2 regions of the Massilia forsythiae genome follow, and region 2 is predicted to be linked to the other one. Evidence: riboswitches for the same ligand, from Rfam matches in the RefSeq annotation. Region 2 holds a riboswitch; the other holds the start of a gene.

Region 1 (11,362 bases), on a different replicon from region 2:
CATGCCGTTGCGCGCGTAGCCGTGCGCCAGGTTGAACATGCTGTAGTTCAGCGCATGGAAGCCGGCCAGGGTGATGAACTGGAACTTGTAGCCCATCGCGCCCAGTTCTTTCTGGAACTTGGCAATGGTGGCGTCGTCCAGGTTCTTCTTCCAGTTGAACGAGGGCGAGCAGTTATAGGCCAGCATCTTGCCCGGGAACCTGGCGTGGATGGCTTCGGCGAAGCGCTTGGCGAAGGCCAGGTCCGGCTTGCCGGTCTCGCACCAGACCAAGTCGGCGAACGGCGCGTAGGCGAGGCCGCGCGAGATCGCCTGCTCGACGCCGGGACGGACGCGGAAGAAGCCTTCGACGGTGCGCTCGCCGGTGCAGAACGGGGCGTCGTTGGCGTCCACGTCCGAGGTCAGCAGGTCGGCCGCCTCGGCATCGGTGCGGGCGATCACCAGCGTCGGCGTGCCCATCACGTCGGCCGCCAGGCGCGCCGCGGTCAGCTTCTCGACCGCCTCGCGGGTCGGCACCAGCACCTTGCCGCCCATGTGGCCGCACTTCTTGACCGATGCCAGCTGATCTTCGAAGTGCACGCCGGCGGCGCCGGCCTCGATCATCGCCTTCATCAGCTCGTACGCATTCAGTACGCCGCCGAAGCCGGCCTCGGCGTCGGCCACGATCGGCGCGAAGTAATCGATGTCGTCCTTGCCTTCCGACCACTGGATCTGGTCGGCGCGCTGGAAGGTGTTGTTGATGCGGCGCACCACCAGCGGCACCGAGTTGGCCGGGTACAGCGACTGGTCCGGATACATCTCGCCGGCAACGTTGGCGTCGCCCGCCACCTGCCAGCCCGACAAATATATCGCCTTCAGGCCGGCCTTGACCTGCTGCATGGCCTGGTTGCCGGTCAGGGCGCCCAGCGCATTCACGTAGGGTTCGTCGTTGACCAGGCCCCACAGCTTTTCCGCGCCGCGGCGCGCCAGCGTGTGCTCGACCTGGACCGAGCCGCGCAGGCGCACGACGTCGTCGGCGCTGTAGTTGCGCGTCACGTCCTTCCAGCGCGGATTGCTGTCCCAGTCCTGTTGCAGAGCGGCGATTTGCTGTTCACGGGTTGCCATGTTGTTCTCCTGAATGAAAAACGAAGTTGATGAGTGGATCGGAAAGCGGTGGACGGTGGATCGCCCTTGGAAACAATGATAGGCCTTTTGTGCGCAGCAGCGGAACTCTTATATAAGACACAGGACTATTTTTATGCTTATAAAAATCAACCACTTGCGCTACGCATATCATGATGCGAAAACAAATTTCTCAAAATGGAACGGCTGGGCAGCGTGGCATGCTGCGCTGTTTCCATTGGCGAAACCGCTTTTCGCAATACGAAAACGACGCCGATGGCAGCCGGCGTTGGGATCATGCACGCAAGCCTGACGCGGACGATTGATATACGTAGGAAATTGATGATTTCAGGCAACAACAAGGCGGTGTACTGGAGACGGACCGATTCAACTCGCGGCGTGCAGCACCATGGGACGAAAAAAAGCCCCACCCGGCAAGGCCGGATGGGGCTCAATCCTCGCGCCGACCCATGCCGGCGCCGGCTACCGCATTACTTGGCCAGCTCGACCGCCGGCGCCGCGCCGAACGTCAGCTGGCCACCCTGCACGCCGACATGGATCGTGTCCTTCGGACCGAAGCGCCCGGACAGGATCGCCTTCGACAGCGGATTCTCGATCTGCTGCTGGATCGCGCGCTTGAGCGGGCGCGCGCCATAGATCGGATCGAAGCCGGCCTCGGCGATCTTCTGCAGCGCCTCCTCGCTCAGGTCCAGCGCCATCTCCATCTTTTCCAGGCGTCCTTCCAGGTTGCGCAGCTGGATCCTGGCGATCGAACCGATGTTCTTCTCGTCGAGCGCATGGAACACCACGATCTCGTCGATGCGGTTGATGAACTCGGGGCGGAAGTGACCGCGCACCTCGGCCATCACCGCCAGCTTGACCACTTCCGGCTCGCTGCCTTCCATCGACTGGATGCGGTTCGAACCCAGGTTGGAGGTCATCACGATCACCGTGTTCTTGAAATCCACGGTGCGTCCCTGGCCGTCGGTCATGCGGCCGTCGTCGAGCGCCTGCAGCAGCACGTTGAACACGTCCGGGTGCGCCTTCTCGATCTCGTCGAGCAGGATCACGCTGTACGGCTTCCTGCGCACGGCCTCGGTCAGGTATCCGCCCTCCTCGTAGCCGACGTAGCCCGGCGGCGCGCCGATCAGGCGGGCCACCGAGTGCTTCTCCATGAATTCGCTCATGTCGATGCGGATCAGCGATTCCTCGGTATCGAACAGGAACGAAGCCAGCGCCTTGCACAGCTCCGTCTTGCCGACGCCGGTCGGGCCCAGGAACATGAACGAGCCGTACGGGCGGTCCGGATCGGCCAGGCCGGCGCGCGAGCGGCGGATCGCATCCGACACCGCCTCGATCGCCTCGTCCTGCCCGACCACGCGCTTGTGCAGCTCTTCCTCGATGTGCAGCAGCTTGTCGCGCTCGCCCTGCATCATGCGCGCCACCGGAATGCCGGTCGCGCGCGCCACCACCTCGGCGATCTCCTCGGCGCCGACCTGGGTGCGCAGCAGTTTCGGCTTGCCGTCGGCATCCAGCGGCTGCTCGCCCGCCGCTTCCGCCTCCTTGAGCTGCTTTTCCAGTTCCGGCAGGCGGCCGTACTGCAGCTCGGACATGCGGCCGTAGTCGCTGTTGCGATGCGCTTCCTGGATCTGCAGGCGCACCTGCTCGATTTCTTCCTTGATGTGGGCCGAGCCCTGCACCGCCGCCTTCTCGGCCTTCAGGGTTTCCTCGTAATCGTTGTACTCGCGCTCCAGGCGGCCGATCTCGTCGCCGAGCAGTTCCAGGCGGCGCTGCGAGGCTTCGTCGGTTTCCTTCCTGACCGCTTCGCGCTCGATCTTCAGCTGGATCAGGCGGCGGTCCAGCTTGTCCATGACTTCCGGCTTGGAATCGATCTCGATCTTGATCTTGGCGGCGGCTTCGTCGATCAGGTCGATCGCCTTGTCCGGCAGGAAGCGGTCGGTGATGTAGCGGTGCGACAGCTCGGCCGCGGCGATGATCGCCGGGTCGGTGATCTCGACCTTGTGGTGCAGCTCGTACTTTTCCTGCAGCCCGCGCAGGATGGCGATGGTCGCTTCCACGCTCGGTTCGTCGACCAGGATCTTCTGGAAGCGGCGCTCCAGCGCGGCATCCTTTTCCACGTACTTGCGGTATTCGTCGAGCGTGGTCGCGCCGACGCAGTGCAGCTCGCCGCGCGCCAGGGCGGGTTTCAGCATGTTGCCGGCGTCCATCGCGCCCTCGGCCTTGCCGGCGCCGACCATGGTGTGGATCTCGTCGATGAAGACGATGGTCATGCCTTCGTCCTGGGCCAGTTCCTTCAGCACCGCCTTCAGGCGCTCCTCGAACTCGCCGCGGAACTTGGCGCCAGCCAGCAGCGCCGCCATGTCGAGCGACAGCACGCGCTTGCCCTTGAGCGAATCCGGCACCTCGCCGTTGACGATGCGCTGCGCCAGTCCCTCGACGATGGCGGTCTTGCCCACGCCCGGCTCGCCGATCAGCACCGGGTTGTTCTTCGAGCGGCGCTGCAGCACCTGGATGGCGCGGCGGATCTCGTCGTCGCGGCCGATCACCGGGTCGAGCTTGCCCAGGCGCGCGCGTTCGGTCAGGTCGAGCGTGTATTTCTTCAGCGCCTCGCGCTGTCCTTCGGCATCCTGCGAGTTCACCGACTCGCCGCCGCGCACGGCGGCAATCGCCGATTCCAGCGCCTTGCGGCTCAAGCCGTGCTCGCGCGCCAGGCGGCCGGCGTCGGATTTGTCGTCGGTCAGCGCCAGCAACACCATTTCGCTGGACAGGAACTGGTCGCCGCGTTTCTGCGATTCGCGGTCGGCCAGGTTCAGCAGGCCGACCAGTTCGCGCCCGACCTGCACGTCGCCGCCGGTGCCGGACACCTTGGCCAGGCGCTCGACGGCGCCGCGCAGCGCGTTCTGCAGGCCGCCGACGTTGACGCCGGCGCGCTGCAGTAGCGAACGCGCGCCGCCGTCGTCCTGGCTCAGCAGCGCGCTCAGCAGGTGGGCCGGTTCGATGTACTGGTTGTCGTTGCCGACCGCCAGGCTCTGGGCATCCGCCAGCGCTTCCTGGAGCTTGGTCGTCAATTTGTCTTGCCGCATGGGGTGGTCCTCAATGGTTGGTGTTCAAGTTGAAACGCAATTAAGGGTGCGGCGCCGGCTTTTCAAGATGCGAAATGGCGACCTTGCTTAAAAACCACTTAACCGTGACGAAGGGCTGCCCTGGCATGCGCCGCCGCGCTGCGCTAGAATGCCTGCGGGAGATGGCATTCCTCCCGTGTTCCGCACGAACCGCCCACAGGGCTGATGATGCCTGCACGATTCCCTCCGGCTTGCCGGCTGCGTGGACGTGCGGGCGCCTGCATCGTGTGGTGACGCCTGCATGTCCGGGGAAAGCGTCTTATCGAACCCGACAAGGACATGCATGACACCTTCGCTTCCGCCTTCCCGCCTGCAGCGCTTGCGCCTGCAACGCTTTCGCCTGCTGCCCTACATGGCCAAGTGGATCGTGCTGGCCGTGCTGGCCGGCGCGCTGGCCGGCTCCGCCTCCGCCCTGTTCCTGTTCGCGCTCGACCGCGCCACGGCGAGCCGCCTGGCCCACCCATGGCTGTTGTGGCTGCTGCCATTGGGCGGCTTCGCCGTGTCCTGGGTTTACCTGCGATGCGGGCGCCAGGTCGAGCCCGGCAACAACCTGCTGATCGACGAGATCCACGACCCGAAACAGGTGATCCCGCTGCGCATGGCGCCGCTGGTGATGGGCGGCACGGTCGCCTCGCACCTACTCGGTGCCTCGGTCGGGCGCGAGGGCACGGCGGTGCAGATGGGCGGTGCGCTGGCCGATCAGCTGACCTTGCTGCTGCGCCTCGGCCACCAGGAGCGCCGCATCCTGCTGATGGCGGGCATCAGCGCCGGCTTCGCCTCGGTATTCGGCACGCCGCTGGCCGGCGCCGTGTTCGGCCTGGAAGTGCTGGCCATCGGCCGCCTGCGCTACGACGCCCTGCCCGCCTGCCTGGCCGCCGCCGTCGCCGCCGACCGCGTGTGCCAGCTGTGGGGGGCGCATCATACCCACTATGCGATCCCCGCCGCTGCGATTCCGGCCGTGACGGCGTGGACGCTGGCGGCGCTCGTCGTCGCCGGCGCCGCCTTCGGCCTGGCCGGCAAGCTGTTCGCCGACTGGACCCATGCGCTGGGCGGCTGGTTCAAGCGACGCGTGGCCTACGCGCCGCTGCGCGCGCTGCTGGGCGGCATCGCCATCGCCGCCGCGGCCATGCTGCCGGGCACCGGACACTACCTGGGGCTGGGCATCCCGACCATCCAGGCCGCGTTCGTGCAACCCATGCCGCCCTGGGACTTCGCCGGCAAGATGGCTTTTACCATCGCATCGCTGGCCAGCGGCTTCAAGGGTGGCGAGGTGACGCCGCTGTTCTACATCGGCGCCACGCTCGGCAATGCCTTATCGCCGCTGCTGCAGCTGCCGTTTCCGCTGCTGGCCGGGGTCGGCTTCGTGGCCGTGTTCGCCGGCGCCGCGAATACGCCGATCGCCTCGACGCTGATGGCGCTCGAGCTGTTCGGCGCCGAGGTCGGGGTGTACGCCGCCATCGGCTGCGTGGTCAGCTACCTGTTTTCGGGACATACCGGGATCTATCGCTCGCAACGGATCGGCAACGGCAAGCACGGCCATGGAGAGCGGGCGCCGCACGCGTTGCGGCTGGGGGAATTGGCCGAATGGCGGCGCCGGGCCGGAAAGGAGAGCGCCTCCGAAGAGTGAGGCGATGCGTACGCCGCCAGCCCAAGCAGAGCCGGCAACGACGGCCACCGGCCCGGGCAGGTCTTGCCGCGATCGCAACCGCGGCCGTGTGTCAGGCGCGCTCGTCGCCGGGCACGGCGCTCATCGCCAGGTCGCGCACGTTCTTTTGCACGGCGACGATGGCGAACAGGGCGAGCACGAAGGACATCGCATAAAAACCCTTTTCGCTCAGGCTCAGGGTGGCGTTCAACAGGCCCACCACCAGCAGCAGGACCGCGGCCAGCAGCGACATCCAGCACAGGCCGAAGTAGATGCCGGTGACGCGTATGCCCTCGGCGCGGTCGCGCACCGTCTTCTGCAGCGACACCGCGGCGAAACAACCGTACAGCAGGATCGTCAGGTAATACCCCTTTTCGTTCAGCTGCATCTGGGCATTCCACAGCCCGATCAGGTAGGCGGCCAGCCCGATGGCGAGGGCGGCCCAGGAAGCGCCGACGAAGGCCGGGCTGGGGCGATAGGCGACGGTGCCGGACAGGCTCATGGGACGCTCCGCGGTCATGGATGAGGCTGGAACTTTGCCAGATCGTCATGGCAACCGCAAGTTGCAATGAATTTCCGCGGAACAATGTTGCGATGGATTATTGCGGTTGTGGCCGGCGCGCTACACAGGGCGCCAGATCAGCCGAGCTGCCACTTGGCGCGCGCCGCATCGTCGCTCACGCGCGCATCGACCCAGCGCGCGCCGCCCGGCGTCTGTTCCTTCTTCCAGAACGGCGCCTCGGTCTTCAGGTAATCCATGATGAATTCGCAGGCTGCGAAGGCTTCGCCGCGGTGCGCCGCGCTGCACGCCACCAGCACGATCTGTTCCATCGGCTGCATCGGTCCGACGCGGTGCACCACCAGCGCGCCGTACAGCGGCCAGCGCGCGCGCGCCTGCTCGACGATCTCTTCCAGCGAGCGTTCGGTCATGCCGGGATAGTGTTCCAGCTCCAGTTCCGCCACCCGGTCGCCGTCGTTCATGTCGCGCACGGTGCCGACGAAACTCACCACCGCCCCGATCCGGGCGTCGCCCGCGCGCAGGCGCGCGACTTCCGCGCCCAGGTCGAAATCCGCGGACTGTACCCGTACCTCGATCATGCATCCTCCCCGCTCGTCATCGTTGCCAACCTCATCCATTCTTCGCCAGGCGCATGACCAGCTGCTCGATGCGCGAGGCGGTGCGCGCGTCCAGCAGCGCCGGCAAGGCGCACAGGGCGCGCAGGCCGGCACCGGACGCGGCCGCGCCGCCCGGGTTGCCGCCCGCCGGCTGGCCGGGCGCCGCTTTCTGGCCGGCCCCGCGCTGCGCCGCCGGCTTCGGTCCCGACTTGAGCGAGGATTGCAGCACCTCGACCTGCAGTTTCAGGCGCTCGCGCGCGAATTCCGGGCCGCTGTCGATGCCGGCGCCGATTTCCAGGCGCAGCAAATCGTGCAGCAGCGCATCGCGGTTGTGCTCCAGCTGCCGCGCATAGGCGGCGCGCCGGGCCTGGTCGCCCTGCAGCGCGGCCAGGGCGGCGTCGAAGCGGGTGCGCAGCACGCGCTCCAGCTCGGCGTCCGGCGCCGCGACGGCGTCCCAGCGCGCTGCCCAGTCGACCGGCGCGGCATCGGCATCGTCGCCGCCGGCGACAGCCTGCTCCAGTTCGCGCACCAGGCGCAGCTTGTCGCGCAGGTGGCCGGCCTGGGCCACGCCGGCGGCGCGGCGCACGCCGTCGGCATGCTGCTGCACCAGCGCCAGCGCGGCGTGGAAGCGTTTCTCGACGCGCGCCTCGTGGGCGCGCGGCACCGGGCCGATCGCCTGCCATTCGGCCTGGGCCTCGCGCAGCAGCTTGCCGGCGCCGGCCGGGGTCGCGTCCGGCGCCGCCGCCTCCAGGCGCGCGCTGATCGCTTCCTTGGCGGCTTCGTGGGCGCGCCGCTCGATGTCGGCCTCGTGCATGCTGTCCTTGCGGCGCTGGAACACGTCGTCGCACACCGCGCGGAAGCGCTGCCACAGCGCCTGCTCGCTCTTGCGTTCCAGCGGCAGCGCGCGCGCATGTTCCTGCCAGCGCTGCTGCAGCGCGCGCATGGTGTCCACCGCGTGGCGATCGTGCGGATCGATGGCGGCGGCCAGCTCGATGATCTGTTCGCGCTCGGCCATCTCGGCCTTGCGCTGTTCTTCCAGCGGCGCCTGCAGCACGTTGAGGGCGTCGGCGAAGGCGCCGTCCAGGCGCTTCTTGTCCTTGCGGTCGATCGCGCCCAGGTGGCTCCAGGCCAGGCGCAGGCGCTGCACGGTGCCGGCCACGTGCTTCCATTCGGCTTCGCCGGATTGCAGGCGCGCGATCTCGGCGCGCGCCTCTTCGACCAGCTTGTCGCCGCGCGCCGCGTTGGCGTGGCGCTCGTCGGCCAGGTGGCGGAAATGGGCCGCGGCCGGGGCGTAGGCGGCGCTGCAGGCGGCGTCGAAGCGCTCCCACAGGCTCTTTGGCGCGGCGCCGGACAGGCTGTCGAGCGCCTTCCAGCGCTCGCGCATGCTGCCGACCTTCTTGGCCAGCTCGCTCATCGGCAACTGCTGGGTCGTCAAGGCCTCGACGGCCTTGATCAATTCTTCGCGCGACACGTTGCCGCCCCAGCGCGCCCAGTCGGACAGGCGCTTGAATTCGCTGCGCACGTGCGCCAGGCGGTCGGACTGGGCCGGCGTCAGGCGCATGCCCTTGTCGCGCGCTTCCTTGAGCGCCTTGTCGAGTTCGGCGGCGGTGCCCAGAGAACCCTGCTGCAAGGCGGCTTCCATGGCATCCATGTTGTCGATGAAGTGCTGGTCGGCGCCCTTGTTGCGCGGCGCGCTTCCCGGCTCCCGGGTCCTGGGCGGGCTGGCTTCCTTCGGCTTGCGCGCTTCCGGTTGCGGCGCACTGGCCAGCAAGGCATCGAAGCGATCCTGCAATGCGCCGCCCTGGCCCTGCGACAAGGCCTGCGCCAGTTCCTGCGGCAGCGGCGGCAGCGCGCGCCATTCCTTGCGCAGCGCATCCGCGTCGAGTTCGGCGGCGGGCCGGGCCTGCCGGTCCTCGAGGAAGGCGGCGCGCGCCGCCAGCGCCGACTGGCCGGCTTCGATCGCATGCAGGCCGGCCTGCAGCTTCTGGTGCTCGACGCCGAACTCGGCCGCCAGGCCGCGCGGCAGCGAGGCGTGTTCCGGCGCCTGCAGCGCCTCGCCCTGCTCGCGCGCCAGCGCATCCAGGCGCTCGGCCAGCTCGGCGGCGCTCGGCGCGGCGTCCGGCTGGGCCGACCCGAGCCGGCGCAGCGCCGCCAGGCGGTCGATCATGGCGCGCTGCAGGCGCACCTGGTCTTCCAGGCGCCGGCCGAGGGCGGTGCGTACCTGGCCGAAGGCGTCGGCCAGTTCGGGCGCGGCGATGACCGCCCATTTGCGGTCCAGTTCGGCAACATGGTTGGGCGTCAGCAGTGCGTCCTCGAGCAGGGCCTGCGCCTGCGCCAGCGTGGCCTCGGCGCGCCGGTGCTCGGACTCGCGATGGCGGTGCGCATCCAGGCGCGCCTGCATCAGCTTGGCGACACGGCGGTCGGTATTGCGCATCGCCGCATGCACGCGTTCGAGGGCGTCGGGACTATGGACGGACTCGGCGGCCGTGAGCCGCAGTTCGGAAAATTCGCATTGGAGAATGAATTCCACCGCGGCCGCTTCGTCGCCCCGGACCAGGGCCAGGCGCTCGGCCTGGAGCGCGCGCGGCGCGGTGGAGGCGGCCGGCCGGGAGGCGGACGGCTCTGGCTGCGCGCCCTGTCCGGCCGGCTTGTCGCCGGACTTGTTGTCGCCCGACCGCTTGAATAGGAACTCGAACATGATGAAATCGCACTTCCAAAATCGCCATCATAGCAAAGAACCCTGATGGCTTCGCGCCGCGGGGGCGGCGCGTGCAGGCATGGCCGTGTTCGAGCGTCGACGCCGCTTCAATGCAGGGCCGACAGCGCGGCGTGGCGGCGGCCGCCCTCGGCTGCAACCGGATCGCGTGCGAGCCGCCCGCCGCGCGGCGTCCCGCGCCGCTCGCGCGCATGGGCGTCGTGCGCCAGCATCTGGTTGGCGATCGCGAACCAGGCATCGCCGCCCACCGCGCTGCGCGCCAGCGGAAACAGTTCGTGCTCCTCGCGCTCCAGGCGCCGCCGCAGGGCCGCGACGCAACGCTCGACGGCGCCGCAGAACTGCACGCGCGGCACCGCGCGCTCGGCCGCGCCGATGCAGGCTTCGGCCGCGTCCAGCGCCTGCCAGGCGGCGCGGCTGAGCTCCTCGAGATCCTGCAGCAGCCCGTCGGCGACGGCGGTGTGGCGGCGCAGGGCCGGCACCAGGAACTTGTCCAGCTTGCGCCAGTGGCAGCTGTCGTAGGCCTGGCGCAGGCCGGCGCACAACTGCGCCGCGCGGCCGGTGGCCAGGGTGTGGAGATCGCCCGGCAGGACATGCAATTCTTGCAGCAGCGAGTGCAGCGCCGCGCGAACCTTGTTTTGTTCGACGGATAGGGCAACGAGGGTGTAAGTCGACGTCAGCATTCGGTCTCCGCTCGATGTTTTTGCCCAAACGAATTCCCGCCGGACGGTGGGGCCAGCCTGGAAGCCTGGATGGGAAACGTTGGTGTTGAACAAGCCCAAAAGAATGGTTTTATTGTCATCGGGCCTGAAGGAATACCAAGTGTAAGTTGCTTGCCCATCCGGCATTTGATCTAGCTCAAACCGGGAACCCAGCAAGCCACTTGGGCCGGCTTGCCGATCGCTCATCGGTAAAGGTGTTGCCAATCCGCCGCGCCGGCTAAAATAAGGGCATGCCAAGCAAGCTTCCCATCTTCCCCGGCCCGCGCACCGCACGCGGCGCCGTACTCGCGATCCTCCTGTCCAATGCCGACCAGGCCGGCGCCGAACCACTGCGCGGCCGCGTCACGCTGGCCGCCATCGTGCGTACCCTGAAACGCAAGTACCACTGGCCGATCGAGACCACCAGCTTTCCCTCCAACGCGCCCGACGGCCGCGCCACCTGGGCCACCGTGTACAGCCTGCCGGCCGAGGTCATCGCCGCGGCCATGGATGGGCGCGGGCGCGACTGGCTGCGCAGCAGCACCGGCGATCGTTAACACGCGCGCGGCGGCGCCAGCGCCGCCAATGCCGCCCGCAGCGGCCCGGCGAAGGCTTCCGGCTCGGCCTGCACCAGGGTCACCTGCGAACAAGCGTGCCAGCGTGCGCAGCGCAGGAAGGCGCTGGCCAGGTCGCCGGCCAGGCGGCCGCCGGTGCGCACGCCCGGCTCCAGCGCCAGCGCCTTCAGCTCGAACACGCCCTGCTTGCGGTGCGCCTTGGCGTCGACCCGCCCCACCAGCGCGCCGCGGCGCAACAACGGCAGCGTGAAATAACCGTGGCGGCGCTTGTGCGCCGGCGTGTAGCACTCCAGCCGGTAGTCGAAGCCGAACAGCTCGGCCGCGCGGCGCCGGTCCCAGACGATCGGGTCGAACGGCGACAGCGGACTGGT
Region 2 (11,362 bases):
TCGTCGAGCAGCGCGATGCCGGCGCGGATGTCGCCGGCGCGCAGCTGCATCGGTGGGCCATCGACCGGCGGCAGCCAGGGAACCGTGTTCCAGATCACCGTCTCTTCGCGCGCCACGCAGGCCTGCGCCAGGAAGAGCTTGAGGTTGCGCTGCGCCGGACCGGGATTGTCGCGCGACACGAAACGCGGCCGCATCGCCTGGCGCGCCGGCGCTTCCAGCAGGACCAGGATGCGGGCGAAGGTGCCGCCATCGCGCGGATCGAACCACGGCATCTCGCGCATGCCGCCGGCGTGGCTTTCGACCCAGCGGTTGAGCGCAGCCACTGGCGCGGTATGGCGTTCGAGGTAGCGGCGCGTAACTTCCTCCGGGTCGTCGAGATTGCGTTCCTGCGCTTGCCCGGTCATGGCAGGACGCGCGCCGTCATTTTTGCCATCCCCATTTGGTGAAAATCGCGCTGCCCTGCGGCGACTGCAGGAAATCGACGAACTGCTTCGCAGCCGGGTTGCCGCTGCCGTGCTCGGTCAGGGCGACGCCGGCATCGCGGTAGATCGCGTAATCCGGTTCGATCGACACGACGTCGGCGAGTTTGGGGTTGGAGACCTGCCAGATGTTCCAGATCAGCCATGCATCGATGTCGCTGCGGCTGGTCCAGGTGTCGCGCGCGATCGCGCTGTTGGCAGCATAGCTGGCGATGTTCGTGCGGATCTTGCGCACTGTATCGAGATTGCCTTTCCTACCCGCCATGTCCTCCCAAACGCCATTCTGGCCAGCCCCGTTGACGACCAGGATGCGCACGCCGGGTTTGACGAGGTCGGAGACGCCATGGATATGCTTCGGGTTGCCCGGACGAACCAGGATCGACAGCGGACGCAGGTAGAGCGGCGTGATGCTGGCTTCCTGGATGCGGCCGCCCATCGCAACGGTGAAGTCCGTCATCATGGTTTCCGAGCCGCTGTAGATCACGTCGGCATCCTGCTTCGCGCGTTCGATCCAGCCCGGTGTCGGGCCCGCCGTCACTGTCACCTTGATGCCGTGCTCCTGCTCGAAGGCGGCAGCCGCTTCCTTCATCGCCGGCGCGGGACCGCCGGGGCCGTACACCAGTACCGGCTGTGCGGCACAGGCGATGCCTGTCATGAGCGCGAACATCGCGCCTGCAGCGAGTCGGCGAGCGGTGTTATGACAGAGATATGATTTCATTGGATTTTTCCTTTTTTTAGTTGGCATAAATATAAGTCGGGAAGAGGGCGCTGTGCCTATACACCCAGCAACTTGATCAGAGCAAAGCTGACCACGCCCAATCCTGCGAGTGAGCCGATTACCACCGAGGCCACCTTGGCGCCGGCACGCAGTACGGCGCGGGCATCGACGCCCAGTCCGAGGGCCGCCATCGACATGATGGTCAGGAAGTTCGCCGCGTCGTGGGCAGGCGCCAGTGCAGCCTGCGGAATCCAGCCCATCGAACGCAGCACCAGAAGCAGCAGGAAACCGACGATGAACCACGGCACGAGGTGCGACAGCGCAGGGCGTGCCCGGCCGCTACCGCGTCCGAACATCGACAAGACCAGCACGACCGGACCCAGCATCAACACGCGCACCAGTTTCACCAGGGTGCCGATGTGGACGCTCGCGGCCGATACCGATGCGGTCGCCGCCAGCACTTGCGGCACCGCATAGACGGTCAAGCCGGCGAACACGCCATACTGCACCGGGGTGAACGACAGCAGTCCTACCAGCAGCGGCAGGCCCAATACGACGCCCACGCCAAGCACGGCGGTGAAGGCGATCGAGGCGGCGACGTCCTTGCCGTCGGCATCGATCACCGGCGCCACTGCAGCGATCGCGGAATTGCCGCAAATCGAATTGCCGCATGCGATGAGGATCGCCATCTTCTGCGGCAGGCCCGCGCTGCGCCCAATGAAATAGCTGAACACGATCGCAACCACGACCACCGCCGCGATACCGCCGATGAGGCCGAGGCCGTTGGCCAGCAGCGCACCGGCACTGACCGAAGCGCCCAGCAGCACGACCGCGATCTCGAGCAGCAGTTTGGCGCCGACATGGATGCCTGGATCGAAGCGCGGGTCGAGGCGGTGCAGGGTGCGGATACCGGTGCCGATGAGAATGGCCAGCACCAGGCTTTCGAGCCAAGCGCGGCCGAACACGTGGGTTTCGGCCACTTCGAGCAGATAGGCAGCTGCCGTCACCGCAGCACAAAGCAACAGGCCGGGAACGGCGGCGGACAAATTGTTCACTTGATTCTTCATTATTTTTCTCATATTCATATACGTCGATGTAATAAGTATCGCTGTACTGAATTGTTTGGTCTATTTTAAAATTACGAACATATCTTTCTAAAATATTGAACGATGACATTGGATCAGTTGCGTATATTCGTCGAGGTCGCCGAACGCCAGCACCTTACCCAGGCCGCCGCCGTTCTCTTCCTGACCCCTTCGGCGGTCAGCACTTCCATCAAGTCGCTGGAAGAGCGATACGGAACGGCGCTGTTTCACCGTGTCGGCCGGCGCATCGAAATCAGCGACGCGGGACGAATTTTTCTCGTCGAAGCACGCCGCGCGCTCGCGAGCGCCCAGGCAGCCGAGGCGGCGCTGGCCGATTTGGGCGAGCTCAGACGCGGGTCGCTAACGATCCACGCCAGCCAGACCATCGCCAGCTATTGGCTGCCGGCCTTGCTGGTACGCTTCCGCCAAGCATGGCCGGGAATCGATTTGCACATGGAAGCGGGCAATACCGAGAGCGTCGCCGAGGCCGTGCTGCAAGGCGGCGCCGATCTCGGTTTTGTGGAGGGAAACATAGAACCGACCGGCCTGGAGGAGGAGACTGTCGGCGAAGACAATATGGTGGTTGTGGTTGCGTCCGATCATCCCTGGGCCGACGGCAGGACGCTGACGGCCAGAGAACTGGAAGCTGGACAATGGATTTTGCGTGAAGCCGGTTCGGGCACGCGGTCCGCTTTGGAGACCGGACTCGCCGCGCTCGACGTGGCGGTCGTCAATCTGCAGATCGCACTCGAACTTCCCTCAAATGAGGCGGTGCGCAGTGCGGTCATGGCGGGACCGTTTGCCACCGCGATGTCGGAACTGGTCGTGGCGCCGCATGTGCAGGCCGGCTTGCTGGCACGGGCGCACTGCGCGCTCCCGGCGCGCAGCTTCTCGATGCTGCGCCACGCCCAGCGGCATCGCAGCCGCGCCGTCGCCGCCTTCGAAGACATGGTGCGGACCAGGAAGCGGCCGGATAACTAAGCCAAGAGGTCCAGCCGCAGCCTGTCGCGGTCGTCGCCAAGTGCGCGGCTGGCCAGCCAGACCACGCCGCCGGCGGCCAGTCCGCTGCTCCCGGCCAGCAGGAACAGCAACAGGATCTGGTATTCGACGGCGCCGAGCGGATCCATGCCGGCGAGGAGCTGGCCGGTCATGATGCCCGGCAGCGTGATGATACCCGCCGCGGACATCTGGTTGATGACCGGGATGAGGCCTTTACGCACCGCATCGCGCATCAGCGGCGCAAGCGCTGTGCGCAAGGATGCACCCAGGGCCAAACGGGCTTCGATCTGATTGCGCGACACAACCACGCCGCCGAGGAAAGCGTCGAGGGCCAGACTTGCCGAATTTAGCACGCTGCCCAGCACGATGCCCATCAACGGGATGGCATAGCGCGGGTCGTGCCAGGGCGTGGGGCGGATGGCCGTCATCAGGGCCAGCACCACCGTGGCCAGGCTCGACAGCGCTACCACTGCGCCCGCGATACGGTAGTTGCCCCAGCCGGCCAGGCGCTGCGTCGGCCTCGTTGCGACTTCGCGCGCGGCAGCGGCGATCATGAGGCAGGCGATGGCCAGCGTCAGCGCCGGCGCGTCGGAACGGAATACGATGCGCAGCACGAGGCCGACGAGCAGCAACTGCAGCACCATCCTCAGACTGGCGACAAGCAAGGGCCGATGCAGGCGCAGGCCGAAGGCGATCGAAACCGCCGCATCGAATACGACCAGACTGGCCGCGAGCGCCATGTCCGACGCCGACAGTGCAATCTGGCTCATGCCACCTCGAGCCGGCCGCTCGCCATACGCAGGCACCGCTGCCCGAGGCGCTCGGCCTGTTCTTCTGAATGCGTCACGACCAACACCGACGTGCCTCGTTCGAGTTCCGAACGCAGTAGGGCTTCGAGAGCTGCGGTCGAGGCGGCGTCGAGCGCCGAAGCGGGCTCGTCTAGCAGGAGGACACGGGGCCGGCAAGCCAGGGAACGGATGAGCGCGAGGCGCTGGCGTTCGCCGGTCGACAGCAGCTCCAGGTCGGTATCAAGCGCAGCGGCCCGCAGTTTCAGCGCATCGGCCAGTGCCTGCGCCCGCTTCTGCTCCGATGCCGGAAGGTGCGCGCGCGCGGTCGCGTCCCACCAGGCCGGCTCGGCTGCTTGATAGACTACCATCGAACGCCATGCCGGCGCCGTCCAGCTTGCGCGCTGTGCGCCGTCCAGCAGCACCGTGCCCTCGTTGGGAATCAGGTCCGCGATCATGCGCAGCAACACGCTCTTGCCGGAACCGGATTCACCGACGATGGCGATGCATTCGCCTCGCCCCAGGTCCAGGTCGACCGGGCCGGCATGTGCCGAGCATAGCGCACGCAGTGCAAGACGAACGGATGGATCGAAACGAGCAAGGGAATGGAAAGACATGGGCATGGAGTATAGCCGGGTGCGGCTGCCCATAGTGCCGTGTTAAGGTGGCAAGGTACATTACAAATGGGACATCGATGGAGTTTTCTTCCGTATTCGCAGTCGCCACCGGCGCTGCGCTGGGAGCGCTCGTGCGCTGGTGGACGAGCGTGGCTTTGAATTCGCTGTTTCCGGAGATTCCACCCGGTACTCTGCTTGTCAATCTGGTGGGCGCATACATCATCGGGGTGGCGATACCTTGGCTAACCGAAACGCCGTCGCTCGCGCCCGAGATCCGGTTGTTCGTCGTCACCGGCTTCCTTGGCGGCTTGACGACCATGTCGAGTTTCGCCGGCGAGGCGGTGATCCTGCTGCGCGCCGGCCGCTTGGCCATGGCAGCCGGTGCAGTGCTGCTGCACGTTGCCGGTTCGCTTGTCATGTGCACGCTCGGCATGGGGACGGCCGCATTACTGATGCGCCGCTAACCGGCGCTTGCGTGCGTCGCCTTGCCCTCGGTTGCGAGCGGCAGCTCGCATCGCAACAGCACGGCCTGCACCGCGTGCAGTTGCGCATGGTGTTCGAAAAGGAACGCGCGAAGCGCTTCTTCCGTATCGACCAGTTCGACGCATTGCGGGTGGCGCCCTGCCGTTCCTTCCACGTGGGCGTGGGATGGCTTCTCACCCGGCAGGTAGCCGCTGCCGACATGGAACAGCAACGCCTGGCGGATGCCGGCGCGGCGTGCCTGCGTCAGCAGTTGGTGGGCGAGCTGCGGGGGACTGAGATGGTGCCACAGACGGGTGGCGCGGGCACGGGCCGACATCGGGATGTACAGGCGCAGGACGGCAAAATCGTTCATCGTGTGGCTCACTGTTCAGGACGCTGCGCTGCCGGCCTCGCGCGTTCGCGCGCACGGTAGGCATGGAGTTCGGACAGACGCAGGTCCTCGGGAAGCGCGCGCCGGTGCTTGGCCCGGCCGATGCGCTGGGCGCGGTAGATGCCGGTGTGCCCCGAGAACAGGTAGCTGACGACGCAGGCGAGCGCTGCGTACGGCGCGATCTCGCCGCCGAACAGTTCGATGGCCATGACGGTAGACGCCAGCGGCACGTTGGCGGCGCCGGCGAACACGGCGACGAAGCCGAGCGCGGCCAGTAGCGGGAAAGGCAGGTGCAGCAACGGCGCCAGGGCGTTGCCGAGCGTGGCGCCGATATAGAACAGCGGCGTCACTTCGCCGCCTTTGAAGCCACTGCCGAGTGAGACGACGGTAAACGCCAGTTTGCCGATCGAGTCTTCGAATCCCAGCGGCTGCTGGAACGCCTGGACGATGACCGGAATGCCGAGACCGATATAGCGCTGTGTCCCGCTCAGCCAGACCGCCAGGGCGACGATTGCGCCGCCCAGCAGGGGGCGTGCCGGACCGTACGGCACATGGCGCTTGGCCGTGTCGCTCAACGTGTGCGTCAGCGTCGCGAAGAGCATGCCTGCCATGCCGAACGCGATGCCGGCGACGACGACCGCAACCAGGCCGGTCGTACCGACAGCCGGTACCGCGCCGAGCACATAATGTGTGTGGTGGATACCCCACCATAGTCCCACGCGGTCGGCGACGATGGCGGCGACGATGCAGGGCAGGATCGCGTCGTAGCGCATGCGGCCGATCGCCAGTACTTCCAGGCCGAAGATCGCGCCCGCCACGGGCGTGCCGAACACGGATGAGAAGCCGGCGCTCATGCCGGCCATGACGAGTACCCGGCGTGTATCGCGGTCCAGACGCAACATGTGGGCGATTTGGTCGGCCAGCGTGGCGCCCATCTGCACCGCCGTGCCTTCGCGACCTACCGATGCGCCGAACAGGTGCGACAGCACGGTACCGCCAAGGACCAGCGGCGCCATCCGCAGCGGGATCGTTTTCTTCGGGTCGTGGATCTCGTCGATGATCAGGTTGTTGCCGGCCTCGACATCCTTTCCGAGGCGATGATAGATCCACCCCACGGCGAACCCGGCCAGGGGGAGCAGCCAGATGATCTGCGGTGACGCGACACGGATTTGGGTGACGCGCTCGAGTGCAAACAGGAAGAATGCGGACGCGGAGCCGGCGAGTGCGGCCGCGATGACGGAAAGCAGCAGCCACTTCGCCATGTAATGCAAAAGCTCGACTTGTTCGGGTGTGTGATCAGGTTTCATCGGTCCAGTGAGTGAGCCCAGCTGGTCCGGATCGAGGCATGCGCCTACCTTCCCGGCCGGGAAAGGTAGGCATCATCAGCTCGGGATTGAGCGGTTACGGGAGGAATGCCATCTCCAATTAAAGTCAATCATAGCAAGGTTTGCTTGTTCCGCCAAATCATCGCGCGGCGTCCTGAGCGCAGGCGACGCCGAATTCGACCTTTTAACCTGCTGTAAAAACTTCGATCCACTCGTCTTCCCGCCATTTCCTTGTTTAAACGCCAATCAGGTGACCGGTTTCGTTAATGCGTTGGATGACGAACGAATCGTCCTCGAACGTGCATTCATTCACGCAGCAAGGCGTCTGCCGGAGTTGCCAATAATGACTGAGAGAAAGCCCAAGGCAATGCAACAACAGCACACGGTTGACGCTGTCGTGCCCGACCAGGACGACGGTCTGGCCGGCGTGTTTCAAAAGCACGAAATGGAGGACACTCATGACGCGTACCAACACCTGTGCGAGCGTCTCGCCGCCGGGTATCAAGGCCATGTCGGGTTTCGAAAACCACATCCGTGCCGGCCCGGGCCACAAGGACTCGACACGATCGTGCGTCAAACCTTGCCACTGGCCGTAGTCGATGTCGGCGAGCTCGGCGAGAACGCTTGCAGGCGCGCCGGTTGCGCGCTCGATCGCCGTGCCCGTATCGATGCAACGGGATAAATTGCTGGTGTAAATGGCATCCGGCTGCCAGCCACGCGCCACGCGCCGTCCCAGCGCCTCCGCTTGGCGCCGTCCGAGTTCGGAGAGCGGGAATTCGGCGCATCCACGAAATCGCGGCGGATCGATGCCATCGACGTGGCCATGACGAACGACGACGATGCGTGTAACCAGGCGCGTCATCGGGCTAAGCTGTTTTCAACCTACCCGCGCACGAACGCATCGCGGCCGGCGTAAGAGGCATCTCGACCCATCGCTTCTTCGATGCGCATCAGCTGGTTGTATTTTTCCACGCGCTCGCCGCGCGCAGGTGCCCCGGTCTTGAGGTGTCCTGTACCGAATCCGACCGTCATATCGGCAATGAAGCTGTCGACCGTTTCGCCGCTGCGATGGGAGACCATGGCGCCCCAACCGGCACGGTAGGCCAGTTCGACTGCGGCGCGCGTTTCGGTGAGGGTGCCGATCTGGTTCGGTTTGATCAAAACGGCATTGGCGACGTCTTCCTGAATTCCGCGTTCGATGCGTTTGACGTTGGTCACGAACAGATCGTCGCCAACCAGTTCGACCTTTTTGCCCAGCCGTTTGTTCATCATGCGCCAGCCGGCCCAGTCGTCCTCCGCCAATCCGTCTTCCAGCACGGCGATCGGATAGCGTTCGATCCATCCCTCGTACAGGTCGACCAGCCCGGCCGCATCGACCTTACGGCCCTCGCTGCGAAGGTGGTACAGGCCGTCCTCGTAAAAGCCGGACGACGCCGGATCGAGCGCCAGCACGATGTCGTCACCGGGTCGATAGCCTGCCTTTTCGATCGCTTCGAGGATTAATTCGACGGCCTCGGCGTTGCGCTTAAGGATAGGCGCGAAGCCGCCCTCATCCCCGACCGCCGTGTTGTAACCACGCTCCTTGAGGATGGTGCGCAGGCGATGGTAGATCTCGGCGCCGTAGCGTACGCCCTCGGCGAACGTGGGGGCGCCGACGGGGGCGATCATGAATTCCTGAAAATCGGTCGCTTGCCAATTGGCGTGTACCCCGCCGTTGAGGATGTTGAACATCGGTACCGGCATGCGTGGAGCGTGCGACGCGGACAGGGTACTGAACAAGGGCAAGCCCGCCGCCGCGGCGGCAGCGCGCGCCACAGCCAGACTCACGCCCAGAACGGCGTTCGCCCCCATCCTGCTTTTGTTCGGCGTACCGTCCAGCGCAATGAGAAGGGCATCGATGCCTTTCTGGTCGGTCGCGTCCTTGCCGGCAACGGCGGTGGCGATCTCGCCATTGACGTGGGCGACGGCATTCTTCACGCCCTTTCCGTCGTAGCGGCGCGGCTCGGCGTCACGCAGTTCGACGGCTTCATGAATGCCGGTCGAAGCGCCCGAAGGCACGGCGGCGCGACCGACGACGCCGCATACCAGGCGCACGTCGACTTCAACCGTCGGGTTGCCGCGCGAGTCGAGGATCTCGCGCGCATGGATGTCTTGAATGGCAGGATTCATAAGAATTTCCAGGGTGAAAGCCGGCATCGAACGCGTGCCCGGATAAGTTTGCGGTTACTCTATCCCAGTTCGTCCGGGGGTTGCGCGCGACCCGGCCGGGACGCAGCCGATCCGAGGAGTGAGGCGCCATGCACCGACTGATTTTGATCCGCCACGGCGAGTCCGCCTATAACGCCGATAACCGCTTCACGGGGTGGACCGATGTCGACCTCACGCCGCTCGGCATGGCGCAGGCGCGGGCGGTGGGCGCGACGCTGCGCGCGGCGGGCGTGGCGATCGACGTCGCGTTCACATCGATGCTCAAGCGCACCATCCGCTCGCAATGGATCATCTGCGAAGCAATGGACCGCATGTGGCTGCCGATTGTGCCGGACCCGCGCTTGAACGAACGCCATTACGGTGCCCTGACGGGGCTGAACAAGGCGACGGCCGAACGGGAATACGGCGCGGCGCAGGTCGCCGCCTGGCGCCGCTCGTTTGCCGTGGCGCCTCCGCCGATGGCGCTGCAAGATGCGCGCGCGTATGCGGATGATCCGCGTAACCGCGGTGCCCGGGCAGGCGAGATCGTGCTGAGCGAAAGTCTGGAAGATGTGGTTCGGCGCGTGCGGCCGTTTTGGGAAGAGCTGGCGGCGCCGGCGCTGCGCGAGCGACGGGGCGTCGTCATCCAGGCGCACGGCAACACCATCCGCGCGCTGATCAAGCATCTGGAAGGAATGAGCGACGACGACATCGCCACGCTCGACGTGCCGAACGCCACGCCGGTCGTCTACGAGTTCGACGCGGATATGCACGTGCGCCGTCGGTACGACATGCCGGCCGTGAGCGACGAAGGCCGGCACTCGCTGTTCTGATCGGGCCGGCGGCCGAGCCGTGTTTCTAGCGCACGCTTGCCAGGACGGCTTTGGCCGGGTCGGCCGGCGCATCGCCTTCCATCACCAGGATGCGGCTGGCGCCGGGATCCTTGGCCGACAGGGCGCTCGCAACCTCGCGCATCGGGCCGATGGCGGTGCCGTTTGCCATGCCCTTCGGATTGGTCTTGAAGCGCGCCACCGGCATCGCCTGACCGCTCGCGTATACCGAATACACGGTGTCCGGCTTCAGGGAAAACAACGACACCTCCAGCGCATCGGTCAGCCCCAGGTTGCGCGCCACCACGAAGCCGGTGGCGCCGCCGCCGGCCGGGCGCAGTGCGATGTTGACGGGCTCGGCGTTGGCGCGCGGCACCAGGTTGGTCGTGCCGGCGCCGGCCGGCACCGCGTGCGAGACGTAGACCAGCGCCTGCGGCGCCTGGCCCACCGGCGCGTGCGCCACCACCTTGTTGGCGGCGGTGTCGATGACGTCCACGCCGTCGCCGTTTTCCAGGCCGACGTAGACGCGGCTGTCGTCGTCGGAACGCCAGACGCCGTGCGGCAGGGCGCCGGTGGGAATGGTCGCCACCAGCGCCGGCGCGTCGCCGGTGCTGTACACCTTGACCACGTTCTCGCCGCCGACCGTCACATAGGCGCGCACGCCGGCCGGGGTGCGCGCGAACGCCAGGTGGTTCGTGATCAGGCCGGTGTCGATCACGCCCTTCACCGATTGCGTCGCGACGTCGATTCGGGTGACCTTGCCCACGTCCTTGTGCGTCATCCACACTTCCTTGAAGTCCGGCGAGAATTGCAGGAAGGGCGAGAACGGGCTGGTCACGGGGATGTGCTTGACGACCTGGTGCGATTTGACGTCGACGACATCGACCACCGGGTTGAAGCTCGAGACGACGAAGGCCAGCCTGCCGTCCGGGTGGAACATCACCATGCCAGGCCCGCCGGTGGTCTGGATGCGACGCGTTTCCTTGAAGGTGGCCGGGTCGATGACGGAAATATAGTCTTCGCCTCGCACCACCACCCAGACCTCGCGTCCGTCCGCCGTGAAGAAGCCTTCGTGCGGCGAGCGGCCGATGTAGGTGACGCCCTTGACCTTGTTCGTGGCGGTGTCGATGAAGGTGACGGAATTGGAACCGTTGGCGATCGCGATCAGCGTCTTGTGGTCCGGCGAGAAGCCCAGGCCGTGCACGTTGACCTCGCCCTTGTACAGCGGCGAGAGCACGTCCGGGCGCAGGTTGCCCAGACGGATCTGGCCCAGCAGGGTGTTGGTGGACGGGTCGATCACCGAGACCGTGTTGCTGTTCTGGTCGGCGGTGTAGACGCGGTCCTGGGCGCTTGGGAGGGCGTGGGCGGGGGTGAGGGCGCCGGCCAGTACGATGGCGAGTGCGGCGGCACGGATGGTGGTGCCGGCAAATTTAGTGCGTTGCATGGACTTCCTTATCGGTATGGGTGGTCGTGCCGGCGTCGTG

Evidence for each region. A riboswitch is a leader RNA that binds a small molecule or an ion and turns the genes downstream of it on or off. The one in region 2 is predicted to bind fluoride.
Region 1: linked by a shared signal. The riboswitch ahead of HH212_RS16795 (chloride channel protein) and the one ahead of HH212_RS26850 (voltage-gated chloride channel family protein) in region 2 are both predicted to bind fluoride.

Annotation. Positions count from the first base shown of each region.
Region 1 is NZ_CP051685.1:3,898,268-3,909,629, reverse strand. Features, by position in the region: gene aceA (isocitrate lyase) at 1-1,101, opposite strand, end outside; gene clpB (ATP-dependent chaperone ClpB) at 1,590-4,202, opposite strand; fluoride riboswitch at 4,351-4,423, shown strand; gene HH212_RS16795 (chloride channel protein) at 4,525-5,868, shown strand; gene yiaA (inner membrane protein YiaA) at 5,960-6,388, opposite strand; gene moaE (molybdopterin synthase catalytic subunit MoaE) at 6,526-6,984, opposite strand; gene HH212_RS16780 (DUF349 domain-containing protein) at 7,016-9,700, opposite strand; gene HH212_RS16775 (hemerythrin domain-containing protein) at 9,808-10,398, opposite strand; gene HH212_RS16770 (hypothetical protein) at 10,668-10,973, shown strand; gene HH212_RS16765 (winged helix-turn-helix domain-containing protein) at 10,970-11,362, opposite strand, start outside.
Region 2 is NZ_CP051686.1:104,080-115,441, forward strand. Features, by position in the region: gene HH212_RS26810 (uracil-DNA glycosylase) at 1-404, opposite strand, end outside; gene HH212_RS26815 (substrate-binding domain-containing protein) at 421-1,197, opposite strand; gene HH212_RS26820 (YeiH family protein) at 1,254-2,264, opposite strand; gene HH212_RS26825 (LysR family transcriptional regulator) at 2,367-3,263, shown strand; gene HH212_RS26830 (ABC transporter permease) at 3,260-4,051, opposite strand; gene HH212_RS26835 (ABC transporter ATP-binding protein) at 4,048-4,689, opposite strand; gene crcB (fluoride efflux transporter CrcB) at 4,761-5,147, shown strand; gene HH212_RS26845 (DUF190 domain-containing protein) at 5,144-5,518, opposite strand; gene HH212_RS26850 (voltage-gated chloride channel family protein) at 5,527-6,843, opposite strand; fluoride riboswitch at 6,903-6,968, opposite strand; gene HH212_RS26855 (histidine phosphatase family protein) at 7,097-7,723, opposite strand; gene eno (phosphopyruvate hydratase) at 7,744-9,030, opposite strand; gene HH212_RS26865 (2,3-bisphosphoglycerate-dependent phosphoglycerate mutase) at 9,159-9,881, shown strand; gene HH212_RS26870 (YncE family protein) at 9,907-11,322, opposite strand; gene copM (CopM family metallochaperone) at 11,309-11,362, opposite strand, start outside.